3 regions of the Pseudomonas sp. GD03903 genome follow, and region 2 is predicted to be linked to each of the others. Evidence: predicted binding sites of a transcription regulator. Region 2 holds the regulator's gene; each other region holds the start of a gene.
What was found. The regulator FliA, encoded in region 2, starts transcription of late flagellar genes. The targets are predictions, from matches to a motif close to CTAAAGTTTNNNNNNNNNNNGCCGNTAA.
Positions count from the first base shown of each region.

Region 1: N5C91_RS12965 (methyl-accepting chemotaxis protein) is a predicted target of FliA. The motif match lies at 3,135-3,162, and genes of this name have one in related genera.
Region 3: N5C91_RS26040 (methyl-accepting chemotaxis protein) is a predicted target of FliA. The motif match lies at 3,825-3,852, and genes of this name have one in related genera.

Region 1 is NZ_JAOCBT010000007.1:34,689-40,880, forward strand. It holds gene mnmH (tRNA 2-selenouridine(34) synthase MnmH) at 1-602, shown strand, start outside; gene N5C91_RS12945 (GFA family protein) at 1,084-1,431, opposite strand; gene N5C91_RS12950 (hypothetical protein) at 1,583-1,861, shown strand; gene N5C91_RS12955 (flavin reductase family protein) at 1,939-2,547, shown strand; gene N5C91_RS12960 (hypothetical protein) at 2,572-2,946, opposite strand; gene N5C91_RS12965 (methyl-accepting chemotaxis protein) at 3,220-5,193, shown strand; gene N5C91_RS12970 (SulP family inorganic anion transporter) at 5,161-6,192, opposite strand, start outside.
Region 2 is NZ_JAOCBT010000015.1:53,476-59,667, reverse strand. It holds gene flhA (flagellar biosynthesis protein FlhA) at 1-439, shown strand, start outside; gene flhF (flagellar biosynthesis protein FlhF) at 455-1,765, shown strand; gene fleN (flagellar synthesis regulator FleN) at 1,930-2,757, shown strand; gene fliA (RNA polymerase sigma factor FliA) at 2,754-3,503, shown strand; gene N5C91_RS21655 (chemotaxis response regulator CheY) at 3,702-4,076, shown strand; gene N5C91_RS21650 (protein phosphatase CheZ) at 4,096-4,878, shown strand; gene N5C91_RS21645 (chemotaxis protein CheA) at 4,911-6,192, shown strand, end outside.
Region 3 is NZ_JAOCBT010000022.1:33,543-39,734, forward strand. It holds gene tatC (twin-arginine translocase subunit TatC) at 1-790, shown strand, start outside; gene N5C91_RS26030 (16S rRNA (uracil(1498)-N(3))-methyltransferase) at 787-1,494, shown strand; gene N5C91_RS26035 (methyl-accepting chemotaxis protein) at 1,681-3,594, shown strand; gene N5C91_RS26040 (methyl-accepting chemotaxis protein) at 3,963-5,909, shown strand; gene N5C91_RS26045 (UPF0158 family protein) at 6,004-6,192, shown strand, end outside.

The DNA of each region.
Region 1 (6,192 bases), on a different contig from region 2:
ACCTGGAAGGCCACGCCAACCATCGCGGCTCCGCCTTCGGCCGCCGCGCCACGCCGCAGCCGGCGCAGATCGATTTCGAGAACCGCCTGGCCATCGACATCCTGAAGAAGCGCCACGCCGGCATGGAGCAGTTCGTGCTGGAGGATGAGGGGCGCATCGTCGGCAGCTGCTCGGTGCCGCTGGAGCTGTACCAGGGCATGCAGCACTACCCGCTGGTGTGGCTGGAGGACAGCTTCGAGCAGCGCGTGGAACGCATCCTCCAGGACTACGTGGTGAACCTGTGCGCCGACCATGTGCAAGTGGTGGGCGAGGAGGGCGGTTTCGACTCCTTCGCGGCTTACCTGCGCAAGAGCCTGGCGGGTATCGTCAAACGCCTGGGCGGCGAGCGCTACCAGCGCCTCGCGGCGATCATGGACGCGGCTCTGGACGAGCAGAAGCGCAGCGGCGCGGTAGACCTGCACCGTGGCTGGATCGAGGGCCTGCTGGGCGAATACTACGATCCGATGTATGCCTTCCAGCGCGAGAGCAAGGGCGAACGCGTGGAGTTCCGCGGAACACAGGACGAAGTAATGGAGTACCTGCGCTTCCGCGCGGAGCGGTAATCGGCTCTTTGTAGGAGCGAGCTTGCTCGCGAGCCGCCTCGCCGTGGGGGTTGTTCGCGAGCAAGCTCGCTCCTACGAAAAGAACGGCGCAGGCCAGTGGTGGCGGACCCCGCCCCGATGTCTTCAACCTGGCTGCGCCGTTATGGCATCGGCGCATAATCCGTTCCGGGTTATGCGCCCTACATACTTGCACCGGCGCCACAATGGAGCATTACCGTAGGTGCGATACCCATGCTGCTGTCTGCGCATCAGAACGATGGGTATCGCTGCGCTCCACACCATCCTACGCAAGCGTTCGCCGGAAAGGGTGGCGGAGCTTCGTAGGGCTCTTTGTAGGAGCGAGCTTGCTCGCGAACCCGTTGGAATCGGTACGACGCTGGGCCAATCGCGGACGGAGTCCGCTCCTACGCACATGCGGGACCTTGTGTAGGAGCGGACTCCGTCCGCGATGTCGTCAGGCCCGCAGGGGAGCAGGCATTTCTCACCGGCTCTTGCCGTCGTACTCCGTCACCGTCAGCCCCGCCAGCTCCACGCCCGGCAGGCAGCGCACATTGATCGCCGCCATCGGCGTGCCGTCCGGCGCGCTGGCGTAGGCCAGGGGAGCGCAGCCGCAGGTGGGGCAGAAGCGATGTTCGATGCGGTGGGTGTTGAACGTGTAGGTGCTCATCGCACTCTCGGGAGTCGTCAGCTTCAGCTTGCCGCGCGGCACGAACCACAGCAGCGAACCCTTGCGTCGGCAGATCGAGCAGTTGCATGACACGACTTCACCGACATCCCCTTCCACTTCGAACGCGATCTGCCCGCAATGGCAGCTGCCCTGGTGCACCATGATCCGTCTCCTTCTCGGGATATCCCGTGGGCAATCAGTGTAGTAGTCGCTTGAATGCCATCCGTCCGATGGCATACTGCGGCGCCGTCCGGCAGGCCTCTGCGCCGCGTTCTAAGCTGGAACCATTCCGAACACCCGCAGGAGTTTCGTCATGCCGCGCATTCCCCTGATCATCGCCCTGTTGCTGGCCGTCGCTGGCTGCTCGGGCAAGACCGTCAACCGCGACAGCTGCGCCAACGAGCTGAACGCCGCCTGGCACGAACTGGACCTGGCCAAGGCCGAAGGTTTCGCCGGCACCGTCAGCTACTCCAAGGCCCTGGGCCTGCTCACCGCCGCCAAGACTCAGCAGCAGGTCGAGGCCTACGACGGATGCTCGGACAAGGCCAGCCGCGCGCGCTTCTACATCAAGGAATCCCGCGCCGGCCGTTGAGCCGCGCGCAGCCGGGCCGCCGGGAGCGGCCCCGCGACTTCCCATTGCATCGCCCATCGCCCTGTCCGGACTTGCCCATGCAACTCGACTTCACCCAACTGTCCAAGGCCGAGGCCTATCGCTGGCTGGCCTCCACTGTCACGCCGCGGCCGATCGCCTGGGTCTCCACGTTGTCCGCGGACGGCCAGAGCAACCTCGCGCCGTTCAGCTTCTTCCAGGTCATCAGCGATTCGCCGCCGACCCTGCTGGTCAACACCAGCGTGCGCGACGACGGTAGCGTCAAGGACACCCTGCGCAACGTGCGCGAGACCGGTGAGCTGGTCATTCACCTGGTCAGCGCCGCCCAGGCCGAGCAGATGAACGCCACGGCCGCCTGGCTGCCCCACGGTGTCAGTGAGATCGAGCACGCCGGCATCGCCTCCGTGCCCAGCGAGCGCGTGGCGCCGCCGCGGGTGGCTGGCGCGCCGGTGGCCTTCGAGTGCCAGTTGGCGGAAATCCTGCCGTACCCGGCGGAAAACCCCTCCAGCATGCTGATCTTCGCCCGTGTGCTGCTGGCGCATATCGATGAATCGGTGATGCACGACGAGCGTCATGTCGACCCGGTGAAGCTGGACCTGGTGGGTCGTCTGGGCGGCACCCAGTACAGCTATACCCGTGACACCTTCAGCATGATTCGCCCCAGGTAGGTGCTGGCGCCTGGCGCAGTGCTGTCAGGTGAACTCCAGCTCCAGGCCAAGCTGCCAATCGATGCCGCCCATGCGCGCCACGTCCAGCCGCTCGCCAAGGCTGAAGAGTTCCGAGAGCAAAGCGTCGCGATGGGGGTATTGCTGCGCGCTGCCGTGAACCAGGCGGACGATGTCATGCACCATCTGCCAGCCGGTCTGGGCATCGAACCAGCAGTCCAGCCATTCGTCCCTGGCCTCGTCGTAGGCCTGCGGGTAGACGAACTCACGGATCGGCAGGTTGCCGCGAGCCAGCAGCAACGGATCGAGGCGCCGTTGCTCGCGGTACAGCTCCGGCAGGCACAGTGTGTCGGCGTATCCTGCCAGAGGGCGCTGCAGGACCAGTTGGTAGTAGGCGTTCATCCGCAACCAGGAGTGGAAAGTCAGGTGCCGGAATCTGCACGGTCGGAGCGCTAGGTCGCTGTCGGCGAGTTCCGTAACCGTGTCAGGAAAGTCCTGTTCAGTGTTCTGGATGCGACCTTCACGTATCTCTCCGCAGCATCACCGTGCCATCACCGTCTCGCCCTCTATCCAGCCAGCGGGCGGCGCTCCTAATGTTCCGCCCAAAAGCAGCGATAACGATCAGGAGACCTTCGAGGATTTCCTGAAACGCCATTGCGGATGGGGGGAGATGCCATGGTTGCCTTCGTGCAGCGTCGTCTGGCCGACATGGGTACGGCGAAGAAACTGGCCATCGGCTTCGGCCTGGTGCTATTGCTCACCACCCTGGTGGCGGTGATCGGCGTTACTTCGCTGCGGGGCATTGCCCAGCGCTTTGACCTGCTCGGCGACATGTCGACCATCAACCGCGAGTTGCTGGAGATGCGCCAGAGCGAGAAGGACTTTGTGATCGACGCCAGCGATGCTTCCGCCAAGCGTCTGCGCGAGCACGCCGGCAACCTCGGCGAAGCGGTGGCGCGGCTCAAGGCGCAGCCGCAGCAGGCAACGGCCATGGCCGGCGTGGAGCAGGGTGTCGCCGACTACCTGGCGGCTTTCGCCAGTTTCGAGAAATCCAGCAAGAGCCGACGCCTGTCGCTGGACGCCGCCACCTGGTCGGTGAACGGCGCCTCCAACAGCCTGGACATCCTGCAGTCGAGCCTGGCCGACGACGGCGCCTACGAACTCAAGGAATCCCAGGGCCAGAAGGGCGAGGAACTGCTGCAGCAGGCCGCCCAGGTCAGCCAGCTCTATCGTCTGGTGCTGCAGGGCCTGAACGAGGCACGCTCGCGCCTGGAGGCCGGCAGCGACGCGAAGGAGGGCAGCGCCGAGAAGGCCGAGGTGGGGCGCATCAAGTCCGCCGCCGAGGCGCTGGAGCTGTCCGCGAAGCTGCAGGAGGTTATCACCGACCCGACCTATGTTTCGGTGCTCAAGGACGTCATCACCAACATCAACGCCTTCGTCGAGAAGCTCGACGAATACACCGCCAGCCTCGAGCAGGAAAAACAGGTCCACGCGCAGATGAACGAGCGCGCGGCCCAGGTCATGCAGCAGGTCGACGACGCCTACTCCGCTCAGCGTGCGGCCATGCAGAAGCAGTTGCGCACCAACACGCTGCTGATCGTCGCTTCGGCGGCGCTGGCGCTGCTGGTGGGCGCGCTGGCTTCGTTGCTGATCACCTGGATGATCGTGCGCCCGCTGCGCCAGGTCATCGGCATGGCCAGCCGCATCGCCGAGGGGGACCTGAGCGTCAGTATCGACGTGCGCCGCAAGGACGAGGTTGGTCAACTGATGGGGGCGGTGGGCAGCATGGCCGACAGCCTGCGCGGCATCGTCAGCCGGCTCAGCGCGGGCGTCGGGCAGATCACCGCCTCGGCGCAGGCGCTGTCCAGTGTCACCGAGCGTACCCAGCATGGGGTGAACTCGCAGAAGGCCGAGACCGACCAGGTCGCCACGGCGATGAACCAGATGGCCGCCACCGTTCACGACGTCGCGCGCAACGCCGAGGAAGCCGCCAGTTCCGCCGAACAGGCCGACGGCAAGGTCGCCAGCGGGCAGGACGTGGTACGCCAGACCCTCGGCCGCATCGAGCAGCTGGCCGAAGCCGTGCGTGCCGCCACGCAGAGCATCGAGCAACTGGGCCGCGAGAGCCAGAGCATTGGCAGCGTGCTGGACGTGATCAAGAACGTCGCCGAGCAGACCAACCTGCTGGCGCTCAACGCGGCCATCGAGGCGGCGCGGGCGGGGGAGCAGGGCCGGGGCTTTGCCGTGGTGGCCGACGAAGTGCGGGCGCTGGCGCGGCGCACCCAGCAGTCCACCGCCGAGATCGAGACGCTGATCGCTGCCCTGCAGAGTGGTGCGAATACGTCGGTGCAGCGCATGCAGCGCAGTCACGCGCTGGTGGAGATGACCGTGGGCGACGCGGTGCAGACTGAGGCCGCGCTGGGCAACATCGCCTCGGCGGTGGCGGTGATCCACCAGATGAACCAGCAGATCGCCGCCGCCTCCGAGCAGCAGAGCGCGGTGGCCGAGGAGATCAGCCGCAGCGTCACCAGCATCCGCGGCATTGCCGACGAATCGGCGCAGGCCATGCAGTCCACGGCGTCTTCCAGCGTCGAGCTGGCGCAGCTCAGCCGCGAACTACAAGGGCTGGTCGGGCAGTTCCGGCTGTGATGCCACTGCGGTGCGCCCGGCGGCTTCCTGCTCGCGCTTGCGCTGCTGGTGCCAGCGCCGGTAGGCGTTGACGCCCGCGCGCACCGAGCTGAACACCAGCGGCGGTTTTATCTCGCCGAGCAGTTGCGAACGCTTGAGCAGGCCCAGCGTCTCGCCGGTGACCCGCGCCAATGACAGGTGCACGCCCTGGGCGTCGAGGGTCTGCTGCACCTCGCGCAGCGTCGTCAGGCCGCTGATATCCAGGTTGAGGATACCTTCGGCATTGAGCAGCACGGCGCGGGCATGCGGCGTCCGGGCTACCACCTCGAGGATGCGCTGCTTGAAGTAGTCGGCATTGAAGAACAGGATCGGCGCGTCGAAGCGGTAGATCACCAGCCCCGGCAAGGTGCGTGCGTTGGGGTACTGCTCGATCTCCACCTGGCCGTCGATGCCGTGCACCCAGCCCATCACCGCGTCGTGCGGGCGATAGGTGAGATAGAGCAGCCGCAGCAGGGCCAGCATGATGGCGACGAAGATGCCCGGCAGCACGCCAACGCTGAGCACGCCGACCGTGGTCAGTACGCACAGGCCGAACTCGAACCGGCTCAGCGCCCAGAAACCGCGCAGCGCGCGGAAGTCGATCAGGCCCCAGCCGGCCATCAGCAGCACCGCGCCCAGCGCTGGCATTGGCACCCAGCCTAGCGGCTTGCTGAACAGCAGCAGAACCAGGCCGATCACCAGCGCGGCGACTATGCCGACCATCTGGCTCTTGCCGCCGACCATGTCGTTCACCGCGGTACGCGAGTCGGCGCCGCTGATGACGAAGCCCTGGGATATCCCCGCGCCGATGTTGGCCATGCCCAGCGCCATGAACTCGTGGTTGGCGTCGATGGCGTAGCCGTGGCGGGCGGCGAAGCTGCGCGCGGTGAGCATGGCGCTGCAGAAGCTGACGATGGTGATGCCCATGGCGTCGCGGAACAGGCTGCCGGCCTCCTCGACGCTGGTCTTCGGCCAGCTCAG
Region 2 (6,192 bases):
CCGTACCATCGCCGAAGCCATCGCCAACGTCGCGGTGAAGAGTCAAGATCCCGCCGCAATGGTGGCGGCGGTACGCGTCGCGCTGTCCCGCGCAATCGTGCAAACCATTGTGGGACTAGAGCCGGAGCTGCCTGTGATCACTCTGGAACCGAGGTTGGAACAGATATTGCTCAATAGTCTTCAGAAGGCCGGACAGGGCTCCGAAGACGGTATGTTGCTGGAGCCCGGAATGGCCGAAAAGCTGCAACGCTCGATGATCGAAGCGGCGCAGCGCCAGGAGATGCTTGGCAAGCCGGCGATCCTGCTGGTGGCCGGCCCGGTCCGCGCGATGATGTCCCGATTCGCGCGGATGGCGGTCCCCACCATGCACGTGCTGGCGTACCAGGAAATCCCGGACAACAAACAAGTCACGATTGTTGCCACCGTTGGGCAGAATTGATTGAGGTCGCAGGCCATGCAGGTAAAACGCTTCTTCGCCGCTGATATGCGTCAGGCCATGAAACTGGTGCGTGACGAGCTGGGCCCGGACGCCGCGATCATCGGCAATCGCCGTGTCGCCGGCGGCGTGGAGCTGACCGCGGCGCTGGATTACCAGGCCCCGGTGGCGGCCAGCAAGCCGAACCCGGCGCTGGAAGCCGAGCTGCGCAAGACCCAGGCGAAGATCGCCCAGGCCAAGGCCGATCTGTCGGCACCGACCCGCGCGAGCGATGGCGTGCGCAAGGACCGTCAAATGTACGGCACCGAGAAGCCACGGCGCAGCGCTGCCGAGACCCTGGCCGAAGCCATGGCCGCGCCCGTCGCCCCGGCGGCGGCCAGTGTCGGCCAGCAGGCCCTGGAAGCCATGCGCTTCGAACTCAACGGCCTGCGCGAGCTGATCGAAGTGCAGCTTGGCTCGATCGCCTGGAACCAATTGCAGAACCAGCGTCCGAAACAGGCCAACCTGTGGCGTCGCCTGCAGCGCATGGGCCTGCCGGCCGACCTGTCGCGCAGCCTGCTGGAGCGCGTGGCCTCCATCGCCGATCCGAAGCAGGCCTGGCGCATGCTGCTGGCGCACCTGGCGCGCTCGATCAACACCCCGGAAACCGACCTGCTGGAGCAGGGCGGCGTGATTGCCCTGGTCGGCCCGGCCGGCATGGGCAAGACCACCACCCTGGCCAAGCTCGCCGCCCGCTACGTGCTGAAGTACGGCGCGCAGAGCATCGCCCTGGTGTCGATGGACAGCTTCCGCATCGGCGCGCAGGAGCAGATCAAGACCCTGGGCCGTATCCTCAACGTGCCGGTGACCCTGGTCGATCCGGGCCAGTCGCTGATCCAGGCCATGGCCCCGCTGGCGCGCAAGCGTCTGGTGCTGATCGACACCGCAGGCCTGCCGGCCACCGATCCGGCGCTGCGCATGCAGCTCGAAGCGCTGTCGTCGCTGAGCCTGAACGTGAAGAATTACCTGGTGCTGGCCGCGACCAGCCAGGCCCAGGTGCTCAAGGCCGCCTGGCAGAACTATCGTTCCTGTGGGCTGGCCGGGTGCATCCTGACCAAGCTGGACGAAGCGGGAAGCCTCGGCGAAGCTCTGGCTCTGGCTATCAGCCAGCATCTCCCGGTAGCCTATCTGGCTGATGGACCGAAGATTCCGGATGACCTGCAAGTGGCACGCGCGCACCAACTGGTCAGCCGTGCGGTGAGCCTGCAGTCGCCGGAAGAGCCCAGTGAAGACGCCATGGCCGACATGTTCGCCGGCCTTTACCAGCAGCCGGTGCGTCGCGCCAGCTGAAGATTGTGAGCCCCGGGTGGGGCGTGGGGTGGCCGGTTGAGCCGCCCAAGCGATGCGGATGCTCTGCTAGACGATCCGCGAGCACCGGAGGCGGTGGAGCACCGCAGCCGGATTAGCCGAAGCGTTTGATGCGCAACGGTCGAACGACGAGACAAGGTATTGATATGGGTATGCATCCGGTTCAGGTAATCGCAGTCACCGGTGGCAAGGGTGGCGTGGGCAAGACCAATGTGTCGGTGAATCTGTCGCTGGCGCTGGCCGATCTGGGCCGCCGCGTCATGCTGCTGGACGCCGACCTGGGCCTGGCCAACGTCGACGTGCTGCTGGGTCTGTCGCCCAAGCGCACGCTGGCCGACGTGATCGAAGGCGAATGCGACCTGCGCGACGTGATCCTCCAGGGGCCCGGCGGCATCCGCATCGTCCCCGCGGCCTCGGGCACCCAGAGCATGGTGCACCTCACGCCGATGCAGCATGCCGGGCTGATCCAGGCGTTCAGCGACATCAGCGACAACATCGACGTGCTGGTGGTGGACACCGCCGCCGGCATCGGCGACTCGGTGGTGAGCTTCGTCCGCGCTGCCCAGGAAGTGCTGCTGGTCGTCTGTGATGAACCCACGTCCATCACCGATGCCTACGCTTTGATCAAGCTGCTCAATCGCGACTACGGCATGACCCGTTTCCGCGTACTGGCAAACATGGCGCACAGCCCCCAGGAGGGGCGCAACCTGTTCGCCAAGCTGACCAAGGTCACCGACCGCTTCCTCGACGTGGCGCTGCAGTACGTCGGCGCCATCCCCTACGACGAGTCGGTGCGCAAGGCGGTGCAGAAGCAGCGCTCGGTGTATGAGGCGTTCCCGCGCAGCAAGGCGTCCCTGGCCTTCCGTGCGGTGGCGCAGAAGGTCGACAGCTGGCCGCTGCCGGCCAACCCACGAGGGCACCTGGAGTTCTTCGTCGAGCGCCTGGTGCAACATCCCACGGGTTCGGCCGTATGATCGCGGCCTCCGGAGCGCGTATGTACAGCAAGGCACAGGCGCACAACTCCCAGGAACTGCTGATCCAGCGACACGCCCCGCTGGTCAAGCGCATCGCCTACCACCTGCTGGGCCGCCTGCCGGCCAGCGTGCAGGTGGAGGACCTGATGCAGGCCGGCATGATCGGCCTGCTGGAGGCAGCGAAGAAATACGATTCGGGCAAGGGCGCGAGCTTCGAAACCTACGCCGGCATCCGCATCCGCGGCGCCATGCTCGACGAAGTGCGCAAGGGCGACTGGGCCCCGCGTTCGGTGCACCGCAACACCCGCATGGTCAGTGACGCCATCCGTGCCGTCGAGGCGCGCACCGGACGCGACGCTAAAGATCAGGAGGTTGCTGCCGAACTCAATATGAGCCTCGAAGATTATTACGGCATCCTCAGCGACACCCAGGGCAGCCGTCTGTACAGCTTCGATGACATGTTGCAGGACGGTGAACAGGGTAGCGGCCTTGCCGAAGACGCTTCGCACCACGACAACGAGCCGTCCCACGGGCTGGAAGATGAACGCTTCCAGGCGGCCCTGGCCGATGCCATCACCAAGCTGCCCGAGCGCGAGCGGCTGGTGCTGGCCCTGTACTACGACGAGGAACTCAACCTCAAGGAGATCGGCGAGGTGCTGGGCGTCAGCGAATCGCGCGTCAGCCAGCTGCACAGCCAGTGCGCCGCGCGCCTGCGTTCGCGACTGGCGGAGTGGCGCGCTCGCTGAGCATCGGGTAGTTTCGCGCCTGCTTGTTCCTAGCGAAAAGGCTGAAGGTATTTTCCTTCGGCAAGTTAGAGGCTTACGAATTTTTTGGGTGACGTTCCCTTGACGCGCCCACAGCAAAGAGCGCTCGGCGTTCAATGAATTGACGGCACGCCCGCCAGGGCGCGTTTGGTATCGATGGAGGCAGGTTTGGACAAGAACATGAAAATTCTCATCGTGGACGACTTTTCCACGATGAGGCGCATCATCAAGAACCTCCTGCGGGACCTGGGGTTCACCAACACCGCAGAAGCCGATGACGGCACCACTGCGCTGCCGATGCTGCACAGCGGCAACTTCGACTTCCTCGTGACCGACTGGAACATGCCCGGCATGACCGGCATCGACCTGCTGCGTGCGGTCCGCGCCGACGAGCGCCTGAAGCACCTGCCGGTTCTGATGGTCACCGCCGAAGCCAAGCGCGACCAGATCATCGAAGCTGCCCAGGCCGGGGTCAACGGCTATGTGGTCAAGCCTTTCACCGCCCAGGTGCTGAAAGAAAAGATCGAGAAGATTTTCGAGCGGGTCGGCAGCTGAGGCTGGCCAAGAGGGCGTCATGGATTTCAACGAATCCGCGGGTGACTTCGAGTCGACCCTGAAAAAACACGCGCGCGAATTGGTCGACTGCCTCGAACGCGGCGAAGTCCAGACTGCCGTGCAACTGATCTCCGAGCTCAACCAGGCGCGCGATCGCGGTCTTTACCAGGAAGTGGGCAAGCTCACCCGTGAGCTGCACAACGCCATCGTCAACTTCCAGATCGACCCCAGTTCCCCCCGCGCCCAGGAAGTTTCGCAGATCGCTGACGCGACTGATCGCCTGTCCTACGTGGTGACGATGACCGAGAAAGCGGCCAATCGCACCATGGATCTGGTGGAAGAGTGCACGCCGGTGGTGATGCACATCGAGACCCAGGCCAAGGAGCTGCAGGAAGACTGGTCGCGCTTCATGCGCCGCGAGCTGGGCCCCGAGGCCTTCCGTGACCTGGCCAAGCGCGTCGAGCAGTTCCTCTACCTCAGCGCCCAGGACAGCCGCAAGCTTTCCGCGCACCTGAACGACATCCTGCTGGCGCAGGACTTCCAGGACCTTACCGGGCAGGTGATCAAGCGCGTCACCAAGCTGGTGACCGAGGTCGAATCGAACCTGGTCAAGCTGGTCTGGATGGCGGGGCAGGTCGATCGCTACGCCGGCATCGAGCATGACCACGACGGCATGCGCGACGCGGTGGAAAAAGAAAGATCGTCCAAGGGTGAAGGTCCGCAGATTGCTGCCGATACAAGAAAGGACGTCGTGTCCGGTCAGGACGATGTCGACGATCTGTTGTCCAGCCTTGGTTTTTAAGCGTCCGCTGACGCTGTAGAGGGAGCACCCGAATGAGCTTCGACGCCGATGACGAAATCCTCCAGGACTTCCTGGTGGAGGCCGGCGAGATCCTCGAGCTACTGTCCGAACAACTGGTCGAGCTGGAAAGCCGCCCGGAAGACATGGACCTGCTCAATGCCATCTTCCGTGGCTTCCACACCGTCAAGGGTGGGGCGGGCTTCCTCCAGCTGAACGCGCTGGTGGAGTGCTGCCACATCGCCGAGAACGTCTTCGACATGCTGCGCAAGGGCGAACGCCGCGTGGATGCCGAGCTGATGGACGTGATGCTGCAGGCGCTGGATACCGTCAACGTCATGTTCCAGCAGGTGCGTGACGCGCAGGAGCCGACCCCGGCCACTCCCGAGCTGTTGGCCGCGCTGTCGCGTCTGGCTGACCCGAACGCTGCTCCCGCCGAAGCTCCGGCTCCCGCCCCGGTCGTTGCCGAACCCGTTGCGCCAGAGGCCCCGGCGGCTCCTGCGGCGTATGGCGACATCACCGACGCCGAGTTCGAGCAACTGATGGATGCCCTCGAACCCGCTGCCGATACACCCGCCGCGCCGGTTGGTGGCGGTGGCGACGACATCACCGATGACGAGTTCGAAGCGCTGCTTGACCAGCTGCACGGCAAGGGCCAGTTCAGCGCCGGCGCCAAGGAGCCCGCCAAGGCGGCTCCGGCTCCCGCCGCCGAGACACCGGCCGCCAGCGACGAGATCAGTGACGACGAGTTCGAAGCGTTGCTTGACCAGTTGCACGGCAAGGGCCAGTTCACCGGTGCGAAGGAAGAAGCCGCCGCTGCCGCCGAGCCGAAAGCCGAGGAAGCTCCGGCTGCCAGCGGCGACGACAACATCACCGACGACGAATTCGAGAAGCTGCTCGACGAGTTGCATGGCAAGGGCCAGTTCACCGGCGCCAAGGAAGAGCCGGTCGCGGCCGCCAAGCCTGCCGCCGCCGCGCCTGCGCCCAAGCCCGCTGCCGCTCCGGCGCCAGCCGCTGCCGCCAAGCCGGCGCCGGCCAAGCCTGCTGCCGCCGCCGCCGTGGAGAAGCCGGCCAACGAAGCGGAAACCACCGTGCGCGTGGACACCGCCCGCCTGGACGAGATCATGAACATGGTCGGCGAGCTGGTGCTGGTGCGTAACCGCCTGGTGCGCCTGGGCCTGAACAGCGGCGACGAGGCGATGGCCAAGGCCGTTTCCAACCTCGACGTGGTCACCGCCGACCTGCAGTCGTCGGTCATGAAGACCCGCATGCAGCCGATCAAGAAGGTCTTCGGGCGCTTCCCGCGGCAGGTCCGCG
Region 3 (6,192 bases), on a different contig from region 2:
CGAAAAGCCCGACCAGCCCGAACAAGACCAGGAAATGCCCCTGGTCTCGCACCTGACCGAACTGCGCAATCGTTTGCTGCGCTGCGTGATCGCGATCTTCGTGATCTTCATCGGTCTCCTGTACTTCTCGCAGAAGATCTACGCGCTGGCTTCCGAGCCGCTGCGGCGCTTCCTGCCCGAAGGCGCGACGATGATCGCCATCGACCCGGCGTCAGCCTTCCTCGCGCCGCTGAAGCTGACCATGATCGTTGCCGTGCTGATTGCCATGCCGGTGATCCTCGGCCAGATCTGGGGCTTCATCGCCCCCGGCCTGTACAAGCACGAGAAGCGCGTCGCCCTGCCGCTACTGGCCTCCAGCATCATACTGTTCTACGCCGGCATGGCCTTCGCCTACTTCCTGGTGTTCCCGTTGATGTTCCACTTCTTCCTCGGCCAGGCCCCGGAAGGCGTGACGCCGATGACCGACATCAACAGCTACCTAGACTTCCTCACCCTGCTGTTCGCCTTCGGCGTGGCCTTCGAGATTCCCGTGGCCACTGTCCTGCTGGTATGGATCGGCGTGGTCGACGTGGCCTACCTGAAGAAGATCCGCCCCTACGTGATCATCGGCTGCTTCGTGGTCGGCATGGTTCTCACCCCGCCGGATCCGCTGTCGCAGACCTTGCTGGCAGTGCCGATGTGGATGCTGTTCGAGGCTGGCGTACTGTTCAGCCACCTGATCCGCAAACGCGGGCCGGAAACCGAAGACGACGAGCCCAAGGGCGACCAGCCGCCGGCTACCCGTCCGTGAACCTGCTGCTGCTCGACGACGCCGACTTCGTCGCGGCGGACCGCGTGATCCTGCGCGACCGCCGCCTGACGCACATGCAGGAAGTCCACCGCGCCGAAAGCGGCGACCGCCTGCGCGTGGGCCGACTCGGCGGCCTGATGGGCGAAGGCCACCTGCTGCGCCTGGAAGCCAACGAGGCCGAGTTGCAGGTCAGCTTCGACCAGGCCCCGCCGGTGAAACTGCCGCTGACCCTGCTGCTCGCCCTGCCCCGCCCGAAGATGCTCCGCCGAGTGCTGCAGACCGTGGCCGCCATGGGCGTGCCGCGCCTGGTGCTGCTCAACAGCTACCGGGTGGAAAAGAGCTTCTGGCAGACGCCCTTCCTCGAGCCCGAGGCCATTCGCGAGCAACTGATCCTGGGCCTCGAACAAGCCCGCGATACGGCGCTGCCCGAGGTCATCATCGAGAAGCGCTTCAAGCCCTTCGTCGAGGATCGCCTGCCCGCCCTCGCTGCCGGCAGCCTCGGCCTGATCGGCCACCCCGGCCCCTGGCCCGAGTGCCCGCGTGCGTTGAGCGAACCCGTGACGCTGGCGATCGGCCCGGAGGGCGGCTGGATTCCCTACGAGGTCGACAAGCTGCGAGAGGCCGGCCTGAATCCCGTACAACTGGGTGAACGCATCTTGCGCGTCGAGACTGCCGTGACCGCCCTTCTGGCACGACTGTTCTAACTCAAACTGGCGCAAAGCCAGTAACCACGCGGCCTCCAGCGTGAACCGCCAGTCAGAAAAAGCACCCCGGAACTCTTCAGTTCCACGCGCCCGCGCCGATATCAGCGGTACCGGTCGTCCCCACTCTGCGCATTTCCTGCTCAGCCATGCGTACCGGCCCCGTACAACCCCTGGAGCGCCGCCTTCATGTTTCGCTGGTTCAACAACCTGACTGTCAAACTCAAACTCGCCGCAGGCTTCGGCCTGGTGCTGCTGCTCACCCTGCTGATCGCCCTTACCGGCTGGATCAACCTGGGCAATGTGATCAACCGGGGAGACAAGCTCGGCGAGATTTCCGAGCTGATCTCGATCGCCAAGGACCTGCGCATCGCCCGCCTGAAGTTCCAGTCCACCCGCGCTCCGGAAGACGCCAGGCTGGTGCTCGATACACTGGACAAGCTGGACCAGCGCCACCGCGCGCTGAACGAAAAGTTCAGCGAGGCCGAGGACCGTCGCGTCATCGACCAGCAGCATGAGCTGAGCGTGGAATACCGCAAGCTGTACGCCCAGTTGCTGAAGTCCTTCGAAGAGCGCGATGCCGCCAAGCAGGTGCTGATCCAGGCCGCCGGCGCAGTCAGCGAGGGCCTGCAGAAAGCCGAGCAGAAGCTGGTCAACAGCGCCAGCGTGGAAAGCCTGCAGCACCTGCAGGACCTCGCCGGCATTGGCCGCGCCGTCATGCAGGCGCGCCTGCAGGTGATGGCCTACACCAGCACCGACGCACAGAACCTGGAGCAACCGGCCTTCTCTGCCCTGCAGAAGCTGATCGACGGCGTGAAGAGCGACATGAGTACCTCGCCGGCCGAACTCAACGGAGAATTCCGCGCCACCCTCGATGCGTTGGAGACCTACCGCAACGCGCTGACCAACTACCGCAACGAGGTCAACGACAGCCAGGCCGCCCGCGACCGTATGCGCGACAGCGGCCAGCAGATCGAGAAGCTGAGCAACGAGCTGACCGCTACCCAGACCGCCAAGCGCGACGCCGGCGTCGCCCAGGCCAAGACCCTGCTGGGCCTGGCCACGCTGATCGCCCTGGTGCTGGGCAGCATCGCCGCCTGGATCATCACCGTGCAGATCGTCAATCCGCTGCGTGACGTACTGGGCCACGCCGAGCGCATCGCCGACGGCGACCTCAGCCGGGATATCCCGACCACCCGCCACGACGAGCTGGGCCAGCTGCAGAAGAGCATGCAGCGCATGAACCTGTCCCTGCGCGAGCTGATCGGCCGCATCCACGATGGCGTGACGCAGATCGCCAGCGCCGCCGAGGAACTGTCCGCGGTGACCGAGCAGACCAGCGCCGGGGTCAACAACCAGAAGACCGAGACCGACCAGGTCGCCACCGCGATGAACGAGATGGCCGCCACCGTGCAGGAAGTCGCGCGCAACGCCGAGGAAGCCTCCGAGGCCGCCTCCGCTGCCGACCGCCAGGCCCGCGACGGCGAAGGTGCGGTGAACGAAGCAGTGAACCAGATGGACCGCCTGGCTGGCGAAGTCAGCCGCACCAACGAGTCGGTGCTCAAGCTCAAGCGTGAGAGTGAGAAGATCGGCAGCGTGCTGGACGTGATCAAGGCGGTAGCCGAGCAGACCAACCTGCTGGCGCTCAACGCCGCCATCGAGGCCGCCCGCGCGGGCGACGCCGGGCGTGGCTTCGCCGTGGTGGCCGACGAGGTGCGCGGCCTGGCGCAGCGCACCCAGTCCTCCACCGAAGAGATCGAGGAACTGATCGCCGGCCTGCAGAGCGGCACCCAGCAGGCCGTGCAGATGATGGAAACCAGCCGCGACCTGACCGTCAGCACTGTCGACCTGACCCGCCGCGCCGGTGAGCGCCTGGGCGCGATCACCCGCACCGTGTCGACCATCCAGTCGATGAACCAGCAGATCGCCGCCGCCTCCGAGCAGCAGAGCGCCGTGGCCGAGGAGATCAACCGCAGCGTGATGAACGTGCGCGACATCTCCGAACAGACTGCTGCCGCCAGCGAGGAAACCGCCGCTTCCAGCGTCGAGCTGGCGCGCCTGGGCAATGAGCTGCAAGTGCTGGTCAGCCGCTTCCGCGTCTGATTTGCACCCTGCAATGAAAGAGGCCCGCGCAATGCGGGCCTTTTTCATGGTCAGTCGATACGTCTGCGCCTGCCGAACCCTCGCGCAGCGCCATCCCGTAGGATGGGTGGAGCTTGCGATACCCATCACCCATCGACGACGCCTGCGATGGGTATCGCTGCGCTCCACGCCATCCTACGAAAGCTCGCCCGGAGCGCGGCCGCGTCAGATATGACGCGACAAATTCCCGCCTTCAGTTTCCCTTCTCGCGGCCGATAGCCTCTGACGCACGAAGATGCGTCCCGATAATTCCGCCTCGCCTCCGATCTTTTGTTGTTGCCTGCCACGGGCCGTCGATCCCGTGGCGACGCCTGCCTGGAGTGTTCGACATGTACGATTGGCTAGTAGTACAGCTGGGACGCCTGAACGTCAGCCTGAAGCTGGTGGTGGGCTTCGGCATCCTCCTCTTTCTCACGCTGCTGGTGCTGCTCAGCGGCCTGAGCAGCCTGGACAACCAGGCAGGGCGCGGTGAGCAGATGGCGACCATCACCGAGCTCAACGACCTCAGCCAGCAGGCCAACCTCGCGCGCCTGCAGTTCGAGCTGGGCGGCGACCGCAGTCAGGCCGAGAAGGTCGAGCAACACAGCACGAAGATGCTGGAGCTGATCGAGCAGCGCCTGAAAGGCAGCGATATCGATGCCAGGCAATTGGACGCCGCACGCCAGGCGGTGAGCGAATACCGCGAAGCTTTCAACGCCCTGACCCGCGCCGTGGACCAGCGCACCCAGGCCCGCAGCACCCTGGTGGGTAGCGCGCAGAGCGCCCTGCAAGCCTTCGAAGCGCTGGACAAGCAGCTCTTCGACCTGCTCGCCGAGCAGCCCGGCGACAGCCAGTTGCTGCACAGCGCCCAGGCCGTCGGCCAGTTGCACCAGCAGTTGCTGGTGGTGCGCTACCAGGTACGTGGCTATGTCTTCGAGCAATCCGCCAGCGCCGAACAGGCCGCCTTTGCCGCCTTCGACAAGCTGCGCGACGGCGGCTCCGCCCTGCAGAGCCAATTGCCGGCCATCGCTGCCGACGGCCTGAACAGCGCGCTGAATGGCCTGCAGAATTACCGCAGCGGCATCGAGCACTTCCGCGACGGCGTAAACGCCACCCAGCAGGCACGCAAGGGCCTGAATGGCGCCAGCGAAGCGCTGCTCTCTGCCGCCACCCACCTCTACGACGACACTCTCGCACGCAACGATGCCGAGACCGCCGCCGCCAAGACCCGGCAGATCCTCATCGCCGTGCTGGCCCTGGCTTTTGGCATGCTGTCGGGCTGGGCCATCAATCGCCAGATCGTCCGTCCGCTGCACGAGGCCCTGGAGCTGGCCGAGCGCATCGCCCAGGGCGACCTGTCCCAGGGCCTTTCCCGTAACCTCAACCTGCAGCGCAGCGACGAGCTGGGCCAGTTGCAGCGGGTGATGCTGCGCATGCGCGAGAACCTGTCGCAGCTACTCGGCCACATCGGCGGCAGCGTCAGCCAGTTGGCCACCGCCGCTGACGAACTCTCCGCCGTCACCGAGCAGACCCGCGCCGGGGTCAACAGCCAGCGCGTGGAAACCGACCAGGTTGCCAGTGCCATCCATGAAATGGCCGCTACCGTGCAGGAAGTCGCGCGCAACGCCGAGCAGGCCTCCGCCGCCGCACAACAGGCCGACCAGCAGACGCGCCAGGGCGACCAGGTGGTGCGGGACGCGGTGACCCAGATCGACCGCCTGGCCACCGAGGTGGATCGCTCCGCCGAGGCCATGGAGTTGCTGCGCAAGGAAAGCGAGAAGATCGGCAGCGTACTCGACGTGATCAAATCGGTGGCCGAACAGACCAACCTGCTGGCGCTCAATGCCGCTATCGAAGCCGCCCGTGCCGGCGAGGCCGGGCGCGGATTCGCCGTGGTCGCCGACGAAGTTCGCGGCCTGGCGCAGCGCACCCAATCCTCCACGGCCGAGATCGAGGGTCTGATCGCGGGGCTGCAACGCGGCGCCCAGGAGGCGGTGACGCGCATGGACGACAGTCGCCGCCTGACCGGCAGTTCAGTGGAACTGACCCGCCGCGCCGGCGATGCGCTGGCAGTGATCGCCCGCACCGTGGCCGACATCCAGGGCATGAACCTGCAGATCGCTTCCGCCGCCGAACAGCAGAGCAGCGTCGCCGAAGAGATCAACCGCAGCGTGGTACAGGTGCGCGAGATCGCCGACCAGTCCGCTGCCGCCAGCGAGCAGACCGCCAGTTCCAGCACCGAATTGGCACGCCTGGGCAACGAGCTGCAACTGCAGGTGGGGCTCTTCCGCCTGTGAGGTGGCAGTCGGTCGGTGCACCCGCACCGGCCGGCGGGACAATTGTCATGCGCATGGCGTAGGATCGGTCACTCGCCATATAGGGAGAGTGACCATGCGCCCGCTGACCATCGACCTCGACGAACTCGCCTTCGCGCTCGACACCCAGGGTATCGATCACTACCTCGATCTGTTCAGCGGCCAGGTGCTGCTGATTGCCGAAGAAGACCCCGATCCGGAGCTCGCCGAATTGCTGCACCGCGAGCCGGAGCGTCTGCTGCCCATCGAACCGCTGAGCAGCGGC